DNA from 3 places in the Paenibacillus sp. Negev47 genome. Region 2 is predicted to be linked to each of the others. Evidence: a T-box and tRNA genes for the amino acid it is inferred to sense, from the RefSeq annotation. Region 2 holds a T-box; the other regions hold tRNA genes.
What was found. A T-box is a leader RNA that pairs with one kind of tRNA and senses whether it is charged. The one in region 2 lies ahead of leuS (leucine--tRNA ligase), so its partner is inferred to be a tRNA-Leu.
Positions count from the first base shown of each region.

Region 1: it has a tRNA-Leu gene. The T-box ahead of leuS (leucine--tRNA ligase) is inferred to sense a tRNA for this amino acid. The anticodon was not compared.
Region 3: it has a tRNA-Leu gene. The T-box ahead of leuS (leucine--tRNA ligase) is inferred to sense a tRNA for this amino acid. The anticodon was not compared.

Region 1 covers NZ_CM177754.1:4,605,988-4,613,422, forward strand. Annotated here, with positions in the region: gene AC4G47_RS20625 (sn-glycerol-1-phosphate dehydrogenase) at 107-1,255, opposite strand; gene AC4G47_RS20630 (hypothetical protein) at 1,415-1,600, shown strand; tRNA gene AC4G47_RS20635 (tRNA-Leu) at 1,702-1,785, opposite strand; gene AC4G47_RS20640 (Gfo/Idh/MocA family protein) at 2,013-3,005, shown strand; gene AC4G47_RS20645 (sensor domain-containing diguanylate cyclase) at 3,078-4,694, opposite strand; gene AC4G47_RS20650 (spermidine synthase) at 4,766-5,509, opposite strand; gene AC4G47_RS20655 (LysR family transcriptional regulator) at 5,674-6,576, opposite strand; gene AC4G47_RS20660 (SDR family oxidoreductase) at 6,636-7,373, opposite strand; gene AC4G47_RS20665 (Atu4866 domain-containing protein) at 7,390-7,435, opposite strand, start outside.
Region 2 covers NZ_CM177754.1:1,725,570-1,733,004, forward strand. Annotated here, with positions in the region: gene AC4G47_RS07930 (class I SAM-dependent DNA methyltransferase) at 1-41, shown strand, start outside; gene AC4G47_RS07935 (phosphotransferase family protein) at 259-1,215, shown strand; T-box leader at 1,328-1,596, shown strand; gene leuS (leucine--tRNA ligase) at 1,671-4,115, shown strand; gene comER (late competence protein ComER) at 4,096-4,941, opposite strand; gene AC4G47_RS07950 (ComEA family DNA-binding protein) at 5,128-5,763, shown strand; gene AC4G47_RS07955 (deoxycytidylate deaminase) at 5,803-6,321, shown strand; gene AC4G47_RS07960 (ComEC/Rec2 family competence protein) at 6,424-7,435, shown strand, end outside.
Region 3 covers NZ_CM177754.1:4,516,672-4,524,106, reverse strand. Annotated here, with positions in the region: gene AC4G47_RS20205 (YkvI family membrane protein) at 1-244, opposite strand, end outside; gene AC4G47_RS20200 (xanthine phosphoribosyltransferase) at 448-1,029, shown strand; gene AC4G47_RS20195 (hypothetical protein) at 1,127-1,456, shown strand; gene AC4G47_RS20190 (hypothetical protein) at 1,577-1,795, shown strand; gene AC4G47_RS20185 (carboxymuconolactone decarboxylase family protein) at 1,931-2,260, shown strand; gene AC4G47_RS20180 (C40 family peptidase) at 2,358-2,822, opposite strand; cyclic di-AMP (ydaO/yuaA leader) riboswitch at 2,828-2,959, opposite strand; gene pelA (pectate lyase) at 3,387-4,340, shown strand; tRNA gene AC4G47_RS20170 (tRNA-Leu) at 4,515-4,598, shown strand; gene AC4G47_RS20165 (carbohydrate-binding protein) at 4,767-4,970, opposite strand; partial or broken gene AC4G47_RS20160 (glucuronoxylanase) at 4,966-5,292, opposite strand; gene AC4G47_RS20155 (hypothetical protein) at 5,899-6,189, opposite strand; gene AC4G47_RS20150 (alpha/beta fold hydrolase) at 6,423-7,193, opposite strand.

The sequences.
Region 1 (7,435 bases), 2.9 Mb from region 2:
GATAATCTCCCCTTCTTCGCCTTTTGCTTCCAAAGAGAGCCATTACAGCCCTCTACAAGCTAAGTTTACACATTTCATCATGACCGATCTCTCTAAAAGGCTATCCTTACCTCGTGTTCAACACTTCATTGATATATTTCAATCCGGTATATCGAGGACGAAGCGTATGCGCTGTGGCGAATGCATGCTCTACCATTCCCGGGGTTACACCCAGTTGTTCAATAGTTACCGGTCCGCCTACTTGTTCCAACCAAGCGGTGAGCTGAGCAACCTCCGGCAAATGGTCATATATGCCGAACACCGGTTCACTCGAAGTCTGTGCGAGTTCTTTATATTTTACAGTAAGCAATGCACAAGCTACACCAACTTTGGCACCATGCAGAACCAGTCTCTCTCCCGCTTGCATCAGGTCCATCTCCCAGATATGAGACAGGTGGTGTTCTCCTCCAGACGCCGGACGGGAGTGGTCAATGATCAGCATGGAGATGCCGGATACAATTAACGCGTCCATTAGTACAGCCACCCCTTCCGCTCGTCCCTCCGCAATAGCTTGTACATGATCTATACAGGTGTTCAGCGCTTCTTCTGTCATCCGATAAGCGACCGGACAGAACGGTTCTCCGCCCAGTTCACGAGATACAACCCAGTCTGCAAGCGAAGTATATTTACCAAGCATATCTCCGAATCCGGCAGCATTCATCACTTGGGGGGCTTGCTCCAGAATATCCAGATCGGCAAAGATAGCCTCAGGCGGCACAGCCTGAAATGTCTGTTTGACTCCGCTTACAATTAAGGGTGCACCTGCAGAGGTAAACCCATCTACCGAAGCCGCTGTCGGTATGGACAGAAATGGCTTGTTCATTTTGGAACAGACAAATCGCACCAGATCATGGATGGTACCAGAACCCACGGCGATGACTGCCTCACTAGTCAGATTCACACCCAACATGACTTGTACAATAGCGGCTTCGTCGGCAACGATATCACCCGTGTGATTCTCCGATAGAGCGATCTCATCCACATGAATCCCCGCTTCCCGAATACTGCTCAGAACATCAGACCCAGCGGCCCGAAACGTATGACGATCATAAACAATCGTCACTTGATGGTACCCTCGCTCAGACAAATAACCCGGCAACCTCTGAATGGCCCCAGCTTCCAGATGAATCAGCATATCCACCATTCGATGTTGATGTCCACAAGCACACTGCTGCGCTTCCTCATTCCATGCTGCAATTCGTTCGTTCATATTCATTCGCTCTTACCCTCCCATATGAGATCTCATGCATAATTAACGGGTTAAAACCACAAAATGAAAAAAGGAAATAAAATGTGATGTTTTTCCTGATCACACTTTACTTCCTATACCCAACATTTGCAAATCCATATCTCACATTTCCAAGTAGGTGAATCGATGAAATTAACGAAAGAATTAGGGATTTCGCTCGGATTTCTCGCCGGAACCACCTTTGGTAGCGGTATCGCTTTTTTGTTTCGTCTCCAGTCCGTTGAAGTTATTGCCAGTGTTACGCTGTTCGGTATCGCAGGAGCCATTGCGGGAATCATCATGGCAGTCATTTTGCGACAGCGGCAGCATTAGAATGCCAGCGCATCATGGCGAATTCACACTAATTCTACAAAAAAATAAAGAAAGGTTCATGAATTGCTCTGGAGCAACTCATGAACCTTTCTTTTGTTTGATGCGGTCGAGAGGACTCGAACCTCCACGGGGGTTAGCCCACACGGACCTGAACCGTGCGCGTCTGCCAATTCCGCCACGACCGCATAATATGTATCTCCTCATCCATCGATGAAAAGCGCTCCGGTGAAGCAATTCCTTGTTTTACCGTAATTCAGAGTATACATGGTCCAAAATTAAATTGCAACTTCTTTTTTTTTATTTCATTCATGAAAAGGACATATGTCCTTTTTTATCAAATTCAAACATCCTATCGTAGCATTAGGCACATAAACCAACCATGCAACTGAAAAAAATGAAGGAGAGATCCACTTTGAAAACAGCCAATCTTTGTTTTATCGGTGCCGGATTTCATGCATCCACGAATATATATCCTTCTGTTGTTGAGGCTGGAGGGCAGATCCAGGCCATTGCCACTCGCAGTATCGAACGCTCTGAAGCAGCTCTGCTGCGATTTGGCAGCAACGGAAAAGCGTATGACAACGCTCAGCTTATGTTACAGCAGGAAACCTGTGATGGAGTCGTTGTCGTCGCCCAGCCTGTAGATCAGACCGCTCTTGTCCTTGAATGTATTCGGGCTGGCAAAAATGTATACGTGGATAAGCCGCTCGGATGGAACGCAGCCGAAGCCGCCTCTGTAGCAGAAGCTGCCGAACAGGCTGGCGTCGTCGTCATGGTCGGTTTCATGAAACGTTATGCTCCCATATATATGAAACTCAAGGAACTCATTGATGGCGGTTCGCTAGGTAAGGTGCGTTCATTTCAGATGAAGTTCGCGGTAGACAGTACGCCATTTTGCAAGGATGAGGAACAATTCATGAAGCTCGCTTCCATTCATATGGTCGATCTGATGCGTTTCCTGTTCGGAGAAGCCGTACGGGTTACAGGCACAACTGTGAGGGATAAGGAACATATCAACCAGAGCATCTCCCTTGTATTTGAGAATAACGTCGTGGGCAGTGCCTATTTCATCGGCATGAGTGCGTGGTCACGAGAAAGCGAAAATGTACTCGTGACCTTTGATAACGGATTTGCGTATGCTGAAGAGATCAACACACTCACTGTTCATTCATCCCGAAGCTCAACCAGCCTTCCCTGGAAATCTCTTGAGGAACAAGATAGCGTATATACTCCTTCCGGATCTCCCATGTCTGGAGCTTATCGTGACCTTTATCTGCGCGGGTTCGTTGGTGAAATGGCTCATTTTATTGAATGCTGCCAAAATCAGGCTGTCCCACATTCCAGTGCCAAGGATAATATTGGAACGATGGCACTATGCGACGCTATTCTATCGTCACTGGGGTGACGTATATACGTTCATTTTTCAAGATAAAAGACAAAAGAAGCTGTCCCTTGTTCTTAGGGGTCAGCTTCTTTACTATTTGATAACGGTCTGGATGGTAATCGTGCGGTTACGTCCCTCTTCCTTCGCTTGATACAGAGCATTGTCCGCCAAGTGGAACAATTCCGTTGCCGTTGTGGAATGCAATGGATATTCAGCAATTCCAGCAGAGATGGTGACAGAACGATCGATAGGCAATATACTTTCTTCGACCGTTATTCGGATACGTTCAGCAATCTCAAAGGCGACATTGGATTCGGAATTTCTTAACAACACAACAAACTCCTCTCCTCCAAAACGAGCGCAGACATCTTCTGGTCGAACGGACAATTGAATGATGTTGGCAATATGTTTCAGTACTTCATCCCCTGCATGATGCCCGAATGTATCGTTAATGGATTTGAACCGGTCAATATCCAGCACAATAATGGTGAATGGTGCTTCTTCCTGAATCCAGTCCTGAATGACCTCTTCGAATGTTCTGCGATTGTTCATGCCTGTTAAGACATCTGTTCTGGCGTCATAGGCAAGCTGGTTCGTCTGTTTCCTAAAGTTCGCCATCGCTCCAACAACCGTTCGTGTGAGAAGATCAGCCTCCCTGTTCCAGTGAGGCTTCATTACCGGCAACTCCACTTGCCCCTTATCAACCTGATTCACCAAATCAGCGAGCAGTACAAATGGGCTGGCCAGCTTGCGTGCAACCCGAACCACAATAAGGGTCAGAATCAGGAACGGCACTGAAGTATACAGCAACAACATACGGATATGATGATTCAGCTGATCGTAGACCGTTTGAGTTGGAGATACGATCACCACTCCCCAGTCTGTTGATGGAACTTTGTAATAACCCGCAAGTGAATCCACACCTGCCAGGTTTTTGTATTGCTCTTTCCCCGTCTCGTTTTTTAGCAGCTTTTGTACCACTTCATTTTTACTGACATTTTCACCAATTCGGTTGGTGTTTGGGTGAAATAACAAAGTGCCCTTCTTATCCACAATAAAAAAGTAGGAACCATTACTTGTCTTGAGCTGACTGCCAAAAGACAGACTCAATATATTATTTTCCTGTAAAAAGATATTTCCACCGATTGTTCCTTGGTACTCCCCTGCCGAATCAAAGATCGGTTCACTTACAAATACAATTCTGCGTTTGGTTCTGGGTGTCTGGTACGCTTCGGAGATATACGAAGCCCTCAATTTAACCGCTTCTTTTGCTGCATTGGAACTAACATGGTGACCTACGCTAGCCTGTGAGTAAGGTGAGGTAGACCTGACTACTCCCGCTTTATCTACCAAAGAAACGGAATTGAAGAAGTTACTGCTATTGCGAACCAGATCAAGAGTGGAGTTCAATTTGTCCGCATCGGTGTAATCCATCTCTGGGAAATACTTGGCTGCATATTTCAAACTCTCCTGCATGGAATAAAATAGTGAATCCAGCGTTTGGCTCATTTGCACAGCGCTTGCGTAATTTAGCGACAGAGTGTTATCAATGAGTGATTGTTTCTGAGATGTATAAGATGAGATGACCATGATGGTCAATGTCATTAAAACTGAAATGGTGACCAACCCGCCAAGCAAGGCCGTAAGGCTAATCTTCTTGATATTTTTTAGTTTTTTTCGTAATCTGGATATCCTGTTAGCTGCAATCATTTATTACTTCCCCCGGATTTTCATGAAAAAGCATATTCCCTCTATCTTATACGAAAGTTGTTAAGATCGGATCAACCAGAATCAACAATGATATATCCCTCTTCTGGCTCCTGTTCAACAAAGCCCGCCATGTGACGAAGCTGAAAATCAATCGGATGATGACTGCCCATCAAAATACGATTTTGGACCTCATCTGCCGTTTCTACAGGCAATGCGAATGCACGTGTATAGGCAAACTGTCCCTGAAGTGTGGTATAGACCGCATTGACAAGCCGATCATTGCCCGCACGTCCGAACACATTAAGGATCACAGCTCCATCCGAGTCCAGCTTGTCCTTGACCATGGCAAAAAAGTTACTGGATATAAACTGCTCAGGTGTGCCCGTTGCCGTAAATGCATCAACAATAATATAATCATATGTCCCAGCGGGTTCATGCCCTAATAATTCACGACCATCCCCAATAAGCACAGGATTCCCTTCATATCCAAAAAAGGTTCGGCTCAACTCAGCAACCTCTGCGTCCAGCTCGGCCACCTTTACCTGACGATCGGACAAGTAGGCTGGCAACGTGCCAATACCATGTCCCACCACAAATACTTTATCAAATGCAGGGTCATTTCGTTCCATTAGATGCACGATCGCTCGGGGATACTCCAACACCATCCGGGCAGGCTCATCCAGATCCATGGCTCCCTGCACAGCTGCGTTGGAGAATTCCAATACACGAAACCGTCCCTTTTCTCCATAAAGCCTTTTCGTATCATATACCGTCAGCTCATGCTGTTCACTTTTATTTCGATACAGAACTCTCACGAACCGTTCTCCCTTCGTACGCTTACACTTGTTCGACATATATCTTCATTCTATTACACGGGATGACAACATACCACCCTATACTTGAATGATCGTAGTAGATCAAGAAAAAGACTGTTTCCGATCATACGGAAACAGCCTTTTTTATGAACCTTTCAACATTATTAAGAGCCTATAGCCTCATGCAGAGCCTGGACATATTCCACGCCCAGATTGGAGAGAGAAGTACTCTTGTGACTTATCCAGCCTACATTAATGGATTCCTCACATTCCAGCGGAACAGGAATGATCTCGTTTCCGTTCAGATCGGCGCTAAGCACTCCTGTAGAGATGGTATAACCATTCAAACCAATCAACAGATTAAACAACGTTGCGCGGTCATTGACCTGGATGCTTTTCGGATGAGATAACGTACTCAGGATTTCTTCGGAAAAATGAAAGGAATTGTATTCTCCCTGGTCAAAAGACAGGTACGGGTAATCCTGCAATTGCTCGATTGCAACCGATTCTTGCTTCGCCAGGGGGTTCTTCACACTGATAAAAATATGTGGCTTGGCCATGAACAGGCTTGTGAAAACCAGACCCGCATCTTTTAACAATTTGTTAATTACTTTAGCATTGAACTCATTCAAATACAGGATGCCAATTTCACTACGCAGGCTTTTCACGTCCTGAATAATCTCATAGGTCTTCGTCTCCCGGAGGGCCAACTCGTATTCATCCTGACCATACTTCTGTACCAGACGAACAAAGGCATTCACTGCAAACGCATAATGCTGCGTCGATACGGAGAAATGCTGCGGCGAAGGTTTCGCGTTCAGATACCGATTCTCCAGCAGTTCGGCTTGCTCCACCACCTGCCGTGCATAACTCAGGAACTCCACGCCTTCTTTGGACAGCGATATGCCCTTATTGGTACGTTCAAAAATGGTAATGCGTAGCTCCTGCTCCAGATCCCGAATGGCGTTCGACAGACTGGGCTGGGAGATAAACAGCCGTTTGGCTGCTTCATTCATCGAGCCACGTGTGGCAACTTCAATCACATATTTTAATTGCTGTAGGGTCAAGGTTGAATTCCTCTTTTCGATATCATTGTACCTATTATATACCAAAAGAGACTCTGAACTTAAGCTATACTCGCTGTAGGTCTCACTACAATCTCATTCACGTCGACCTCTTCGGGCTGGTTGATGGCGTATAGGATACTTTGCGCAATTGCCGAGGCAGGAATGGAGATGTTGCGATACTCTTTCATCAAATCCCTCGCTTCTTCATCGGAGATCGTATCCGCCAGTTCCGATTCGGTCACACCAGGAGAAACGAGTGTTACCCGGATATCTCCACCCACTTCCTGGCGAAGACCCTCCGAAATTGCACGGACTGCATATTTCGTTGCACAGTACACCGCGGCTGTTGGTGATACAACATAGGCACCGATAGAGGCGATATTGATAAATTGGCCGAAACCTTGCTGTTTCATGATGGGAAGACCAGCAGCAATACCGTGAAGCACCCCACGAATATTGACATCAATCATGCGGTTCCATTCGTCAATCTTTAGTGCTCCGAGAGGGGATAGCGGCATAACACCAGCATTATTAATAATAACGTCAACATGTCCGTACCGAGTACGAGCCTTATCGACAATCGCCTGCATCTCTTCCAATCGAGTCACATCAAGTGGTTGATATTCAACCGAACCGCCCTCCAAACGAATCGATGAGGCCAATTCCTCCAAGCGCTCCACACGTCTAGCTCCAATAATTACATGTGCACCATGCTGTGCAAGCAAACGAGCAACTGCTTCCCCAATTCCGCTACTTGCACCAGTAATAACAACGACTTTCCCTTTTACATTGGACATATTAATCCACTCCTTCTCATTGGTTATTGGCATTCTCTCGATACAAAACCATGCCAGCATGG
Region 2 (7,435 bases):
GAGACAGCGCACAGCGCTTGTTCTACGTTGCTGTGAAGTAAGAGCGAATGATGGGAGCTGTCCTTATGGTACATAAGGGCAGTTTTTTGTTTGATTTTCCATGGAGCATGAATAACAAGCTTCTGTAATAGGCAAAAGGAAATGCGAGGAAGACTTACGAGCGTGACAAAAAGTATTGCTAGTTATAGGGAAGGAAGCCATAATGGTTGGATAGAAAGCGTTTTCTAACCGAATTAATTGTCAAAGTGAGGTGCAGTAATGGAAAGTACATATAAAACAAGACTCACGCCGGAACAGCTGAATGCCATAATCAAACAACATTTCTCTACAAGTATACAGGATTATAAGGAGATGGTGGATGGCTGGGCCAATCATGCATATCTCATTACCCTAAGTGATACACAGCGGGTGGTACTCAAAATTGCCCCGTCGGCTTCGACAAATCTGATGCGCTGTGAGCAGGACCTCATGATTGCCGAGGTTGAGGCATTACGCCTCATTACGGAATTACAGGATGTTCCCGTACCGCAAGTGCTGGTTTATGATGATTCGTTAACCATTGCTCCAGCGCGTTATTTTATCATGGAGTATATGTCTGGAACACCCTACAATCAGGTCAAGGATCAATACGCGCCGGAAGAGCAGGAAGCTATTGAACAGCAGCTAGGTCGTTATAACCGTCGGATTAATGAGATCAAAGGCGAGAAGTTTGGATATTTCTCGGAGCAAAAACAGCGTTATTCCACTTGGAAAGAAGCATTTATCCATCTGATGGATGACATTCTTACCGATGGGGAAGAAGCTGGTATTACATTTTCGATTGAATACGCTGAATTGAGACGCTTGGTTGAAGAAAAATCGGATGTGTTGGACGATGTAAAAGAACCTGTACTTGTCAGTTGGGATCTGTGGGATGGCAATGTTCTGGTAGACGCAGGTCGTATCACAGCTATTATTGATTTTGAACGTTCTCTGTGGGCAGACCCTTTGATGGAGCATTACTTTAGTCATTTTAACTATACTCCCGGATTCGTGAAGGGATACGGACAAACGATTACGACTGAAAGTGAGCTGATAAGAAGAAGTCTATACGACTTGTATTTTGATCTGGTATTACGCATTGAGTGCGCTTATCGCCAATATGATAATCAGGAACATGTGAATTGGGCCATTCATAATCTGGAGGAAGGCATCGAGCGTTTTCGTTTATCCTGAACAGCAACGAGTGTCATTGATCGGTACGAACCGTGTGCCTCAAAAGGGTGATTATAATGTATAACATTGACTTTGGGCTTGCTTTTTTATATAATGTTCCCGATATTGTATACATATTTCGATGATAAGGATCAGTAGTAATTCCTGTACATAACAGAGAGCCGGCGGTTGGTGCAAGCCGGTTGACAGTGATTTGCGAACTCGCCTTGGAGAAATGCGGTGATTACACCATTCTGTTTAACCTACTTGTAAAAGCTTGGGCTCAGGAATGGAAATCCGCATCGGTTAACCGCCGTTACAGGTCCAAAGGGAGTGGATGACGAAGCACGTTCGTCCGCTAACTAGGGTGGTACCACGGGAATTCAACCTCTCGTCCCTAGCGCTGCAAACGCTACGGGATGCTGAGGTTTTTTTGTTGCAATTAAAATGCGAATAACCTGAAGGAGGAACAATAGATGAGTGAGAATAACCAGCCGAAACACGGCTATCAGCCACAAGTCATGGAAAAAAGTTGGCAGCAATACTGGGATGCAAATAAAACGTTTAAAACGGGTGAGGACCCTGCTAAACCGAAATTTTATGCACTGGATATGTTCCCTTATCCATCCGGTTCAGGTCTGCACGTAGGCCACCCGGAAGGATACACGGCAACGGATATCGTATCACGTTACAAGCGTATGCGCGGTTACAATGTATTGCACCCAATGGGTTGGGACGCTTTCGGACTGCCTGCTGAGCAGCATGCACTGGATACAGGTGAACATCCACGGCATATTACATTCCGCAATATTGATAATTTCCGTCGTCAGATCAAATCGCTCGGGTTCTCTTACGACTGGGATCGTGAGATCAGCACAACGGACCCTGAATACTATAAATGGACGCAATGGATCTTTATCCAGCTGTACAATAAAGGCCTCGCTTATGTGGATGAAGTGGCAGTTAACTGGTGTGAAGCACTTGGAACGGTACTGGCTAATGAAGAGGTTATTGATGGCAAGAGTGAACGTGGTGGACATCCGGTTGTACGCAAACCGATGCGCCAGTGGGTCCTGAGAATTACCGAGTATGCGGAGCGTTTGTTGGAAGACCTGGAAGAGCTGGATTGGTCTGAAAGCATCAAGGATATGCAGCGTAACTGGATCGGTAAATCGACAGGTGCAGAAGTTGTTTTTGCCATTGAAGGTCACGAAGAAGTTATCAAGGTGTTCACAACCCGTGCAGACACATTGTTCGGTGCGAGCTTCGCGGTTCTTGCTCCGGAACATGAACTGGTAGAAGCAATTACGACCGATGAACAACGTGAAGCTATTCAGGCTTATCAGGAGCAGGCTTCTCGTAAGAGTGATCTGGAACGTACCGACTTGGCCAAAGATAAAACGGGTGTATTCACAGGAACCTATGCCATTAACCCGGTTAATGGTGCAAAACTGCCAATCTGGATTGCCGATTATGTCCTTGCTGGTTACGGTACAGGTGCAGTTATGGCCGTTCCAGGTCATGATGCACGTGACTGGGAATTTGCCAAGCAGTTCGGTCTGGATATCATCGAGGTTATTCAAGGTGGAGACGTTACACAAGAGGCGTATTCTGGTGATGGCGCGCATGTAAATTCTGACTTCCTGAACGGACTGAACAATGAAGAAGCGGTTGCCAAGATGATTGCTTGGCTGGAAGAGAACGGCAAAGGACAAGGCAAAGTAACCTATCGTCTGCGCGATTGGCTGTTCAGCCGTCAGCGTTACTGGGGTGAGCCAATCCCAATCCTGCATCTGGAAGACGGAACGATGAAGACCGTACCGGAGGATCAACTTCCACTGCTGCTGCCTGATATCGACCAGATCAAACCTTCGGGTACTGGAGAATCACCACTGGCGAATGTTACGGAGTGGGTGAATACGGTAGATCCGGAAACGGGAATGAAGGCACGTCGTGAGACTAACACTATGCCACAATGGGCGGGAAGCTGCTGGTATTACCTGCGCTTTATCGATCCGCACAATGACAAGGAACTGATCTCCAAGGAGAAGCAGCAACAGTGGCTGCCAGTTGATCTGTACATTGGCGGAGCAGAGCACGCCGTGCTTCACTTGCTGTACGCTCGTTTCTGGCACAAAGTGCTGTATGATCTGGGTGTTGTGGATACCAAAGAGCCTTTCCATAAACTCGTGAATCAAGGTATGATCCTGGGTACGAATAATGAGAAAATGAGTAAATCCCGTGGTAATGTCATTAACCCGGATGAAATCGTTAATGAATTCGGTGCAGATACTTTGCGTCTGTATGAAATGTTCATGGGACCATTGGAAGCAACAAAACCGTGGAATGCTAACGGGGTTGAAGGCATGCACCGCTTCCTGTCACGTGTATGGCGTCTCTTCATCAATGAAGACACAGGAGCCATCAATGACAAGATTACGGTGGACGGTGGAACAGACGAGTTCAAGCGGACGGCTCACAAAACGATCAAAAAAGTTACGGAAGATCTGGAGCATCTGCGTTTCAACACATCCATCAGCCAGCTGATGATCTTCATCAACGATGCATACAAAGCCGATACACTGCCTCGTGAAGCGATGGAGAACTTTGTGCAGCTGTTGTCACCACTGGCACCGCATATGGCAGAGGAACTGTGGAGCCGTTTGGGTCATGAAGGTGGAATCTCTTACGTGGCTTGGCCTGAATATGATGAGTCCATGACAGTGGATGCGGAAGTAGAAATCGTTGTTCAGGTAAACGGTAAAATCGTAACACGTGCTACAATCGCGAAGGATCTGGATGCACAGGGTATGCAGGACTTTACGATGGAGCTGGCACCTGTTAAGCAGGCGCTGGAAGGCAAGACCATTCGCAAGGTCATTGCCGTTCCAGGCAAACTCGTTAATATTGTTGCCGGTTAATCTCACCGGCTCGGAATAGTTCATCCAGCTTTAACAAATCTTCATCATACTTGTCATGCGTTGTGTGGATCAGGCTGTCGAAAACGCCGTCGAGGCTAACCTTCAGCAGTGCAAGTGCCTGAGCGGTTATACCGCCAGGTACAGCGACACGAGCCTGAAGTTCTTGCGGCGTGTAACCTCCTTCGGTGAGCAGCTTGCCTGTTCCCAGGAGCATTTCGCCAGCCAGAGCACAGGCATCTGCCCTTTTGATGTCTGTCAGCTTCACTGCACTTTCGATCCACTGTTCCAAGAAGAACGATATGAATGCTGGTCCGCAGCTGGAGAAGTCGGATGTAATTCGTGTACAGGCTTCATCCACTTGGTACGGCCTGCCTATATGACTGAGCAGACTTTCTAACACAACACGGTCTTCACTGGTCATTCGTTCACCGTGTATGCACAGGGACGCTCCGCTGCCGACCTGGTGTGTGACGCTGGGAATAACCTTGGAGACTTTGCAAGGAAGTGAAGATTCCAGATGGCGCAGCTGCACGGGACTGGTGATCGAGACAATTATATGATTGGGATTCACGACAGGCAGGATGTCTTCAATGACATGTTTGAATTCAAGCGGTTTCACGCACAGGAAGATGATATTGCTTCGGATCACCGTTTCCCGATTACTCTGGGATTCATGCAGACCAGGGTAACGGAGGGATAACTGACGTACTTTGGACGGGGTTCGATTGCTGGCGGCGATCTGCCGGGGCTCGAGTGCACCCGATTGGATCAGGGCATAGATCAGCAGGCTGCCCATGCTGCCGGTTCCGATAAATCCAACCTTCATTGTTTCAGGCCTCCTTTCATGCTTTACGGTACTGGCGCAGTTCATTCCCTCTATATCTATGCGTGAGGACCTGTTTCACATGACATGAAAAATGCACAACTTGTTTCATCAGGAAAGTTCAACGGTTCGGAAGCACCGCCCGTATTCGAAATGAATGATTTTGAATTCAGGGAGAGGTGTGGAAGAATGAGATGGAATAAAGGAATGACCATCGCTGCAGCGGTGGTTGGAAGTATACTCATATTATGGTCGGGCAAAAGTGAACAACCACCTAGTGGCTGGGAACCCTTGCAGCTCGGCACCGAGAAGCCGACGATAGAGCAGGAACTCCCTGCTGTACAGTCGGCTACTTCGGTTCAGGGCAATACAGGAGCATCTTCGGGAACGGATGCAAGTGGGATGCAGACTGGGAAGGATGCACAGGCAGGAGAATCTAAAGAGCTTTCGAACGCAGGAGTTGAAGGTGATTCTGTATTTCAAACTACAAACCAGACGAATGATAATGCAACGGATGCCTCTGGTTTGACTGAACCGATTGTACCAAGTACGAATTCGAATCCTTCAGTTAACTCCGAGACGGCTTCAAACAGTAATCCATCTGTAGTTCGTGAGGAACCTGGAGACAATGGCAAGATTGATGTGAATACTGCACCTGTCTCCAAGCTTACAGAGCTTCCCGGAATCGGGGAGAAGAAAGCTCAGGCCATAGTGGACTATCGGAATGCACATGGTCCTTTTGCGAAAGTGAGTGATTTGACGAAGGTCAAAGGAATCGGCATGAAGATGCTGGAGAAGATGGCACCGTATGTGCAGATCCGGTAATATTAGAATAAAATTTGTATTGAGCGGGAGGAAAGCAGCATGAGTACAGAGGTACGCAAGGACTGGGATACGTATTTTATGGACATCGCATATATGGTCTCAACCCGTTCCCGCTGTTCGCGTCGTCATGTGGGTGCCGTGCTTGTTCAGGGGAAGAAACTGCTGGGAACAGCCTATAATGGTGCACCCACGGGCGTCCCGGATTGTTCTGAAGCAGGTTGCATGATATCGGAAGAATATGAGTTAGTCGTGACCGATGGGCAAGAAGAAATGGTCAAAAAGCAACGCTGCATTCGCACAATCCACGCGGAGCAAAATTTGCTTTTATTCACAGACCGAATTGACCGCGAAGGCTCGTCCGTGTATGTGACCGACGAACCTTGCTGGACATGTGCCAATATGCTGGCGAATAGCGGGATTACAGAGATCGTATTTCATCGCCCTTATCCTAAAGATACCGGCAAGGTTACGAATATGATGCAACAGAAGGGCATAACGTTTCGCAGGTTGGAGAATTACCAGCCTCCGCGGGAAACGATGATGACCGTGAGCAACTAATACGAATATGGTCTAATATGCGAGGGAGAACCTCCGGCAAGCCTGAATCGGCTTTCCGGGGGTTTTTCTGCGTTCAATGGGTGAAATGAAGGAGGGGAAGGAATGAAAGGCAGACCGTTACTAAGTTTTACGATTTGCTGGTTATGCGGGAGCGGGATGGCATGCGCATTAACAGGCTGGGCTTTGATCTGGGGGTTCATTGGAGCGCTGGCATGTCTGCCACTTCTACTTCGTTTTCTGGATGTGCGTGGATGGTCTGTTTTATTCTTACTCGCTGCCTTTATTGGAGGTGCTGCATATTGGGAGTGGAATGACACACGCAATCACAGCAGTCTGCCGGAGACCATGCACATCGCTGTTGATGCGCTGGACGGTTGGCCAGCCGAAATTCAGGGTGAGCTAGTGTCAGATGTACGCATTGATGGAGACCGGGCTGACTTTAAGATACAGATGTCTTCAATATTACCCATATCGAATTCATCAACAGATGCAGATCTGGCAACATTATCTGGATTCAAAATAGATGAACAATTGATGGTGCAAGTCAGATTGGCGGAGGAAGAAGAACAGCAGGTAGCGGCAGGTTGGAAGAGGGGCGATTCAATCACGCTTAATGGTTCTTTTGCCCTTCCTGGTGAAGCCAGGAACTTTGGCGGGTTTGATTATCGCAGCTATTTGCGAACCCTGCACATCCACTGGTTGTTCAAAGTGAAGGGAGCCAGTTCAGTAACAGCAGCTCCCCCTGAAGGGGTTGGACAATTTAACGTACTACGGTGGACGGATTGGACGAGGCATACGTTGGGTTCAGCGGTCGAACGGTTATTCCCCGAGCCTCATGCAGGGTATATGAAGGGTCTGATTATCGGAATGGCTAATGATATCGATCCAGGTACCTATGGTCAGTTTTCACAACTGGGTCTAACGCATATCTTGGCAATCTCCGGAACTCATGTCGCTGTATATGTAGCTTCTCTTCTCCTTATTCTATCCTGGCTAAGGCTTACCAGAGAGACGGCACTCACGGTTGTTCTGATACTGGTACCAGCTTATGTTTTGTTGTCCGGTGGTTCACCTTCAGTGATTCGGGCAGGGATTATGTCCATGATTGGGTTGT
Region 3 (7,435 bases), 2.8 Mb from region 2:
CTTTGTGGCCAAATAAATGTTTGTTCAAATCCTCATAAGAGCGGGAACCGGTATCGTGAGCAATGAGCATCATTTTGGTACCTAACCAGACAAAGAGTATGGTGGATAAGCCTATGGTAATGGTGGCCCATTTGCCATACTGGGTAAAAAACTGCAATATTTCCTGCCCTGTTGCAAAGCCGGCTCCGACCACCGTTCCAATGTATGTAAATGAGATCTGCAGCACCCGAAATGCCTGTTTCATGTGTTTCCCCTCTCAGGCCCCTAAATAGTTTGGACATGCGGGTGCCATGGTACAAGGTATGCTTGACCCACGAAAGTCATGACAATGGATAGCAAGCTCTGCTTGAATAGCACCTTAAGGACAGCACCCTGGCAATTTCGCTTGAACTTATAGATAGATATATGATACTTTTACCTCATAGGATAGGCTTGGGAGGTCAAATCATGGAAGTATTGAAACAACGAATTTTACAAGAAGGTGTTGTCATCTCGGACCAGGTGTTGAAGCTGGATGGTCTGTTGAACCACCAGATTGATCCTGCACTAACGATGGAGATGGGACGGGAGTTTGCTGCCCGTTTTCGTGAAAGTGGAGTGACTCGGGTAATCACGGTAGAATCCTCAGGAATTCCGGTTGCTTTTGCCGCAGCCCATGAACTTGGGGTACCGCTCGTATTCGCTCGTCGCAAAAAAACGCTTCTGGCTGATCCTGATGCTTACTGTGAACGCGTACCGTCCTTTACCAAAGGAATCGTAACCGACATTATGGTTTCCCGCGAGTTCATTCATGAGAATGACCGCATTTTGTTCATTGATGATATCATTGCTAATGGAGATGCCGCTCGTGGAGTGATCAAAATTATTGAACGTTCCGGTGCGGAACTCGTCGGATTCGGCGTTGTGGTCGAGAAATGTTTTCAGGCGGGGGCCCGCACGATTCGTGAACAGGGTATTCCGGTGGAAGCCTTGGTACGTATTCGTTCCCTGAACGATGGAACGGTACAATTTGACGATAACGAAATGTGACATTTTAAAGGAATAGGGCCTATTTTTAGAACTATGCCTTTGCATGACCGCGGATTTCATTTATAATGGGGTTATGTTAGGGAGAGGAGGCAACACCATGGGGAACCAACCGGCAACAGAACAATTTTTTATTGATAAGCTGGCGGAATCGAAAGTTCATTTTGAACGTGCCCTGGATTGTAAACATACGGAATTCGATGACCTTTATCCCTATATGATTGAACATCCTCAATTTTTCTGGTACAAACGCTATGTTGCCTGGTCAGAATTACTGACGATTGTAGGCTTGTGCGAAGAGTTGTCCTTCTCTTGGAAAGAACAATTTACACCGCATCAAGTGGAGTACCTTGAAGAACGTGTGATGTCCGCCAAAGTGCTTGATTTTTGGTTCGAGAAGAACGACAGCAAAGAGCACGCGCAGCGGTAACTTTCAGTCGGGACATAATTTCGAATGACATGACAGTCCAATACAGTCACGTGAGACCTAAATGACATTTCATTTTAGGTCTCTTTTTGTAAATAAATTTGGAATATAGGAGCCATGAACATGATCAGTGATTCAGAACTGGACGCTCTGCGTCTGTCAGGTGAGAAAGTAAGAGTAGTGAGGGACGAGCTGGAAACTAACGATGTAACCGGGATTGTGGTTGCCTGGGATGGTGAGCAGGTACTTATCCGTCGTCGGAATCGACGTGTTGTTAAGCTGGATCGCAATTACCGATATCAGTTGTTCAGCGAGCCGCGCCAAAGTTTACTTAGTGAGTAACCGTATAATTTCGCTAGAACATGAACATTTAATTGTTTGCAATTACCATGATTTCTTGGCATAAATGACTTACTCGGGTGAGAAGATAGGTACAGTGAGGAAATCTGTAACTATAGCCGAGAGGATGTGCTGCAAATGACATTGATGAATGATAAAGTTCATGCCTACAAGGATCAGATTGGAGCATTAAGCGACGTGCTGCCAGGTGTGGTGAAGTCGTATCATGAGTTTACCGGAGAATGTTTTCAGCCTGGCGTAATTGATGCGAAGACGAAACAGCTCATTGCGCTCGGAATTGGCCTATTTGCTAACAATGAGGTATGTACCTTCTATCATGTGGAAGAAGCCCGTGCGAAGGGTGCTACAGATCAGGAGATCATGGAGACCGTTGCAGTTGCTGGAGCTGTCGGAGGCGGACATGCGCTGTCTCAAGGCGCAATGCGAGTGCAGAAGGCGTTGCATTAAATACAGGTAAGGTAGTACAAGGATTGGTCCATACATGACTAGCTAAACAAAAGAGGAGGTTCCGGGTGATCCGGAGCCTCCTCTTTCTATATCATACCTACATTTTCCCTAACATTTTATCGTACATAAACTGTCCAGTCACCCGACGTGCTGTTACGTAACGATCATTAAAATAAGGATTCGACAACTTGGTGATGCTTACCCCTTTACTGCTGGAAGCATGAGCGAATTGTCCGCCACCGATATATACACCTGTATGTGAAATGCCTTTGCCCATCGTATTGAAGAACACCAGATCACCTGTGCGAATGTTACTTTTGGATACCGGAGTACCTGCCTTGGCTTGCTGCTGCGAAGTACGTGGCAATTCAATGCTGTATTTGTTGAAAAGATATCTCATAAACCCGGAACAGTCGAAGCCAGCCAGCGTCGTGCCACCCCACTTGTAAGGTATGCCTGTCATGTTGTTCACTACGGAGTTAATACTGCTTGCCTCTGTGCTTGTTGCCCCGGATGTAAATAGTACAGCTGCTCCAAAAATGGAGATAATCAGTTTTTTCAAAATAAATGTTCTCCCTTCGATGCCTACGGAGTTAGCTAAGGGTTCGGTAGAAGGTTCCCTATATTTCCTATGTATAAGAATAATTCACCCAAATTGGTTCCCCCGTTTTCAAACATGAAACTCGGCAATGAATAATTAAGTTTTTGTAACTATTTGAAACTATATTGCATAAATGCGTAATTGTCAAACCCATTTAAAACCCTTCGTTTTACCCCAATGTTATCGGAATTACGGTTTTTATATGAAAGAGGGGATCAAGTTTGGGTATCATTCATGACAAAAACGTCACTATTGATTCGTTGAAGGTGATTTTGGACAAATAAATAAGTTTGTCATGAGTTAAAAGAACTATTCCGTTATGTAGAATTAAAGAGATTATATTGATTAAGTTGCATATATTGACAAAAATCGATTTTTTGCATATTATCGTTTTATCCAATCCACATATTGGATGGAATTTGATTTTATTGTGCGATGAATTCAAATAAAGGAGGTTTGGGGTTCGAATCTTAAGTTAGGTAGAAGTGGGAGATTTATTAAAACGAACATAGGAGAGTGTTATCTTTGAAAGCAAAAAAAATAGTTACTTTTGTTCTAGCATGTACCATGGTATTCTCAGCCGTTGGAATGGCAGTTCTCCCTGTAGCAACGGTATCTGCTGCCGATGCATCAGGTACAACAGCAAGTATTTCCGATGTTTTGAAGAACCAGCTGCCAGATGGAGGTTGGAGAAAGGATTATAAACAAACCAGTGGAGAATGGGCGAAGTCCACGATTGACAACAAGGCTACATACTCAGAGATTAGAAGATTGGCGAAGGAATTCAAAAAGACGAATGATCCGCGCTACTCAGCGGCTGCAATTAAAGGAATCAATTTTTTGATTAATATGCAGTATTCAAACGGTGGATGGCCGCAAGTGTACCAAAGCTCCGGATATCACAAACACATCACTTATAATGATGATGCCATGATTAACGTCATGTACATGCTGGATGAAGTAGCAACGCGTAAAGGTGACTTCTCGTTTATCGACAGTGCCCTTGCCAATCGCAGTAAGAACTCAGTTGCTAAAGGTGTAGAAGCGATTCTGAATACACAGGTCGTTTCAGGCGGTAAGCTGACAGCATGGGGACAACAACATGATTCCAGTTCCCTTAAACCGGCAAGCGCAAGAATCTATGAAGTACCATCGCTGACGGCTGCAGAGAGTGTAACGATTGTTAAATTCCTGAAAACCAGACCTGCTAACGCCAAAATTACGGCATCCATTAAAGGAGCCGAGGCGTGGTTTAACAAAGTGAAGATTACGGGTTACAAGTATGAAAGAGCAAACGGAGACAGCAAAATTATCGCTGATTCCAAAGCTGCACCGATCTGGGCTCGCTTCTACGAAGTGGGAACGGATAAACCGATCTTTATTGGTCGCGACGGGGTAGTTAGATACAAACTAAGTGATATTGATAAAGAAAGAAGAGGCGGTTATGCATGGTACGGTAACTGGCCTTCCAAGCTGTAAATAGTAAGGAGTCGCAGGTTTCATTGCGTCAATTCCTAGTAACTATAAGTAAAGCCCGACTCAGACATGGACGTCTGGCTCGGGCTTTATTGTTATTATTTTCACTGTTGACACGATAGATTCCGCATGATATATTATTTCTTGTCGCCGAGATTGCTTACGGAGATATAATATGCGGTCGTGGCGGAATTGGCAGACGCGCACGGTTCAGGTCCGTGTGGGCTAACCCCCGTGGAGGTTCGAGTCCTCTCGACCGCATCAAATAAATAAAAGGTTCCTCTTAGGCTAATACCTTCGAGGAACCTTTTTGTATTGTCCCAAACAAGTTGTCTCGTCCGATAGTTTACTGAGCCGACACTTGAATACGATCAATATTCGGTCCTTCCGTCCCGGTCGTGACCAGTCTCAACGTGTTCGTGCCTTCATTCATCGGAACCTGAATTGTTTTTCGCCCCACGTCGACCAAGCACCTGTCGACGCGAAGGAAGCATTGCTAATTAACTTGGTTCCGTTCACAACGTACACGTCGAGGTTCCGTGTCCCGCTCTCCAGGGCATAACGGATTTTCACGTTTTTGGTGCCCGTGGTGGCGCAATAGATACTATTCCATTGAATCGCTGCATCAGTCATGAGCGTAGTCCGGCTCGTTTTGTACTGAAATGGCATACAGATTCACGCCGTTATCCTTCATGTAGGTAACGAAATCGTTAAGATGCTGGGTATATGCAGCATACTTGTCGTATTTCAGCCGTTTGGCGTTGGTGTCTCCGTTTCGGTTGAAGGTCTCAACCATATCACTTGGAGGATTCCACGGTGAGGCAAATACCAATGCACCTTGTTCAATCGCTCTTTTCGCTGTGGCTACTTCTCTGTACCAGTTATTCCGATTGTCATCGACATAGATTCTCAGAATGGAAAAGCCAAGCTGATTCTGTCCGTTGCCAAAGGCTGAGATTCATGATGTTTTTGGCAAAAAAATTGGAAAACAATATCCATATCTCTGAATCTACGAGATTGAACTGACAACAGTCAGAGATTGGGCAGATATGTTGAAGCAGAAGCTGCAAATGGATGTGCTGCAAGTGGTGGCCGGCCTGATATGAGATGCTCTCGCGAGGTATTCTTGTTGTGGTGTGGAAGTTTCGGGATGGGGAAAGAGCCTTTCCTTTATCTGTAAAGTGACCGATATACAACAAAATTTAGAGGGATTCGCGAGTAAAGCCTGTATGCATGCAGACTTTTTTCGCTGTACGCCTGTTTTAGATTAAGATGGGAAAACCTTTGCATACATATAACTCACGACTAAATCAAACAATGAGAACAGCAAACTCCCGAAGGAGGGCACTCATCAGTCGAGAAAGAACAACTAGTCAGTCGTATTCAAGTTGAGGTTCTTCTTCAACAAGCGTTTGATTCTTCGCTGATTGTTCTGAGGCCTATATGATTAGTTCTGAAGCGATAGAGATAGGCGCTTGTGTCTTTTCTTGAATCGTGTTCTCTTGGAGTGCCGCTGTAAAAACGAGTTCGTTGTATAGGAAGCACTTTCTGAACTTTTTGATCACCTGAAAAGAAAATCATACTGCTGACGTTTGAATAGCTGCAGATATTCATCCTCACTGCGAATAAACTCACCGTTGTCATACTTATTCATAAACCAGTTGTTGATTTTATGTTCCGGACATAAATATGGCTCGATGACAATCATTGTTCCTTCGGGCTTCATTACGCCAAAATCCAGAACGCTTTTATTTTCTATGGAGAAACTGCTTTTGATATGCTCGTGGATATATTTATTGGTGAACCATTGTGGGCGTACAAACCGATGATACAGGCGCGGGGACAAATGCATGAGATTTAACTCACCACCATTTCATTCATATTGAAGCATAGTTTACTACTAACGTTACAGAATAATACTTGGGAATATCGACCTAACGCTTTCTCTCCCAGCTGCGTCCTTTTGGCAAAAAAAAAACTTGGATAACCCCAAGATTTTCAAGACACAATCTACATAAATAGAGTGAACAGTGTAGGAGGAAAAAGGATTTGGATATTGCCTGCGATCCTTTATAAGGATCATGCTTATCGGAGGTGGTAAATAAACTGTTTGATTAGTTCGTTCAAGGTACCTGCAGCTTTTGTTGGGATCTGATGTTTGGCATTATTGATAAAAACCAGCTCGCTCCTAGGCAATCGTTCTTTCAGTAAATTGGCGTAGGGATGGAACAGCGTATCCTTCTCACCGTATACCAACAAAACGGGTTGAAGAATATTTCCCAATTGTGCCGTACAGTTATAGTGCAGACTGTATTGATAATATTGTTCGGCGTTTTTTGGGGTTGTTTTTTTGGCATCGTTAAACAATGACCGGAACAAAGACAGTTTGAGCTTCGCTTGGCCCCAGGAGGTAGAAAGCGCAATTGGACCGACCGCACCGATGCGAGACAAGAGGAGCCCGCTCGATATTTTGTTTTTTAACTTAGGATCACTGACTTCTGACATTCCGCCAATTACAATGCCGCCGAGTGCCCGTTCAGGACATGTCAGCAAAAAATCGAGCACTACCGCGCCGCCGGTTGAGTATCCGCACAAAAATGCTTTTTCAATCTTCAAATGGTCCATCAGCTGGCAGATATCCTGGGCGATTAACGGATAAGTAATCTCTTTTCTGGATGGTTCGCTTTGTCCATGACCGCGGATGTCAAAAGTGATAATTCGAAAATCCGCCGACAGAGGCATCTGATACTGAAAATTCCGGCTTGTCAATACCGGAGGATGGATGAATATGATCGCTGTTCCTTTTCCACAATCTGTATATTGCATTTGATATCCATTTATAAAGCTGTGGGACATTCTGAACTCACCATCCTTCATTGTTGCGTTTATGTTTTGATCATGAGACCACCGGTATACTTTAATACCGGTGGTTTGTTTCACGCTTATAAATGCTGTACTTTAGAACATTTTTCGAACAGGAGACATCATCTGACGCCAGTCAACGTTGCTTAATCTGCGGCGTCGTGTAATCCCGAGGGTAGTCAATCCAACCCCTAAAACCAATACAGACATTACGATTCCTCGATTATTTAGGAGTC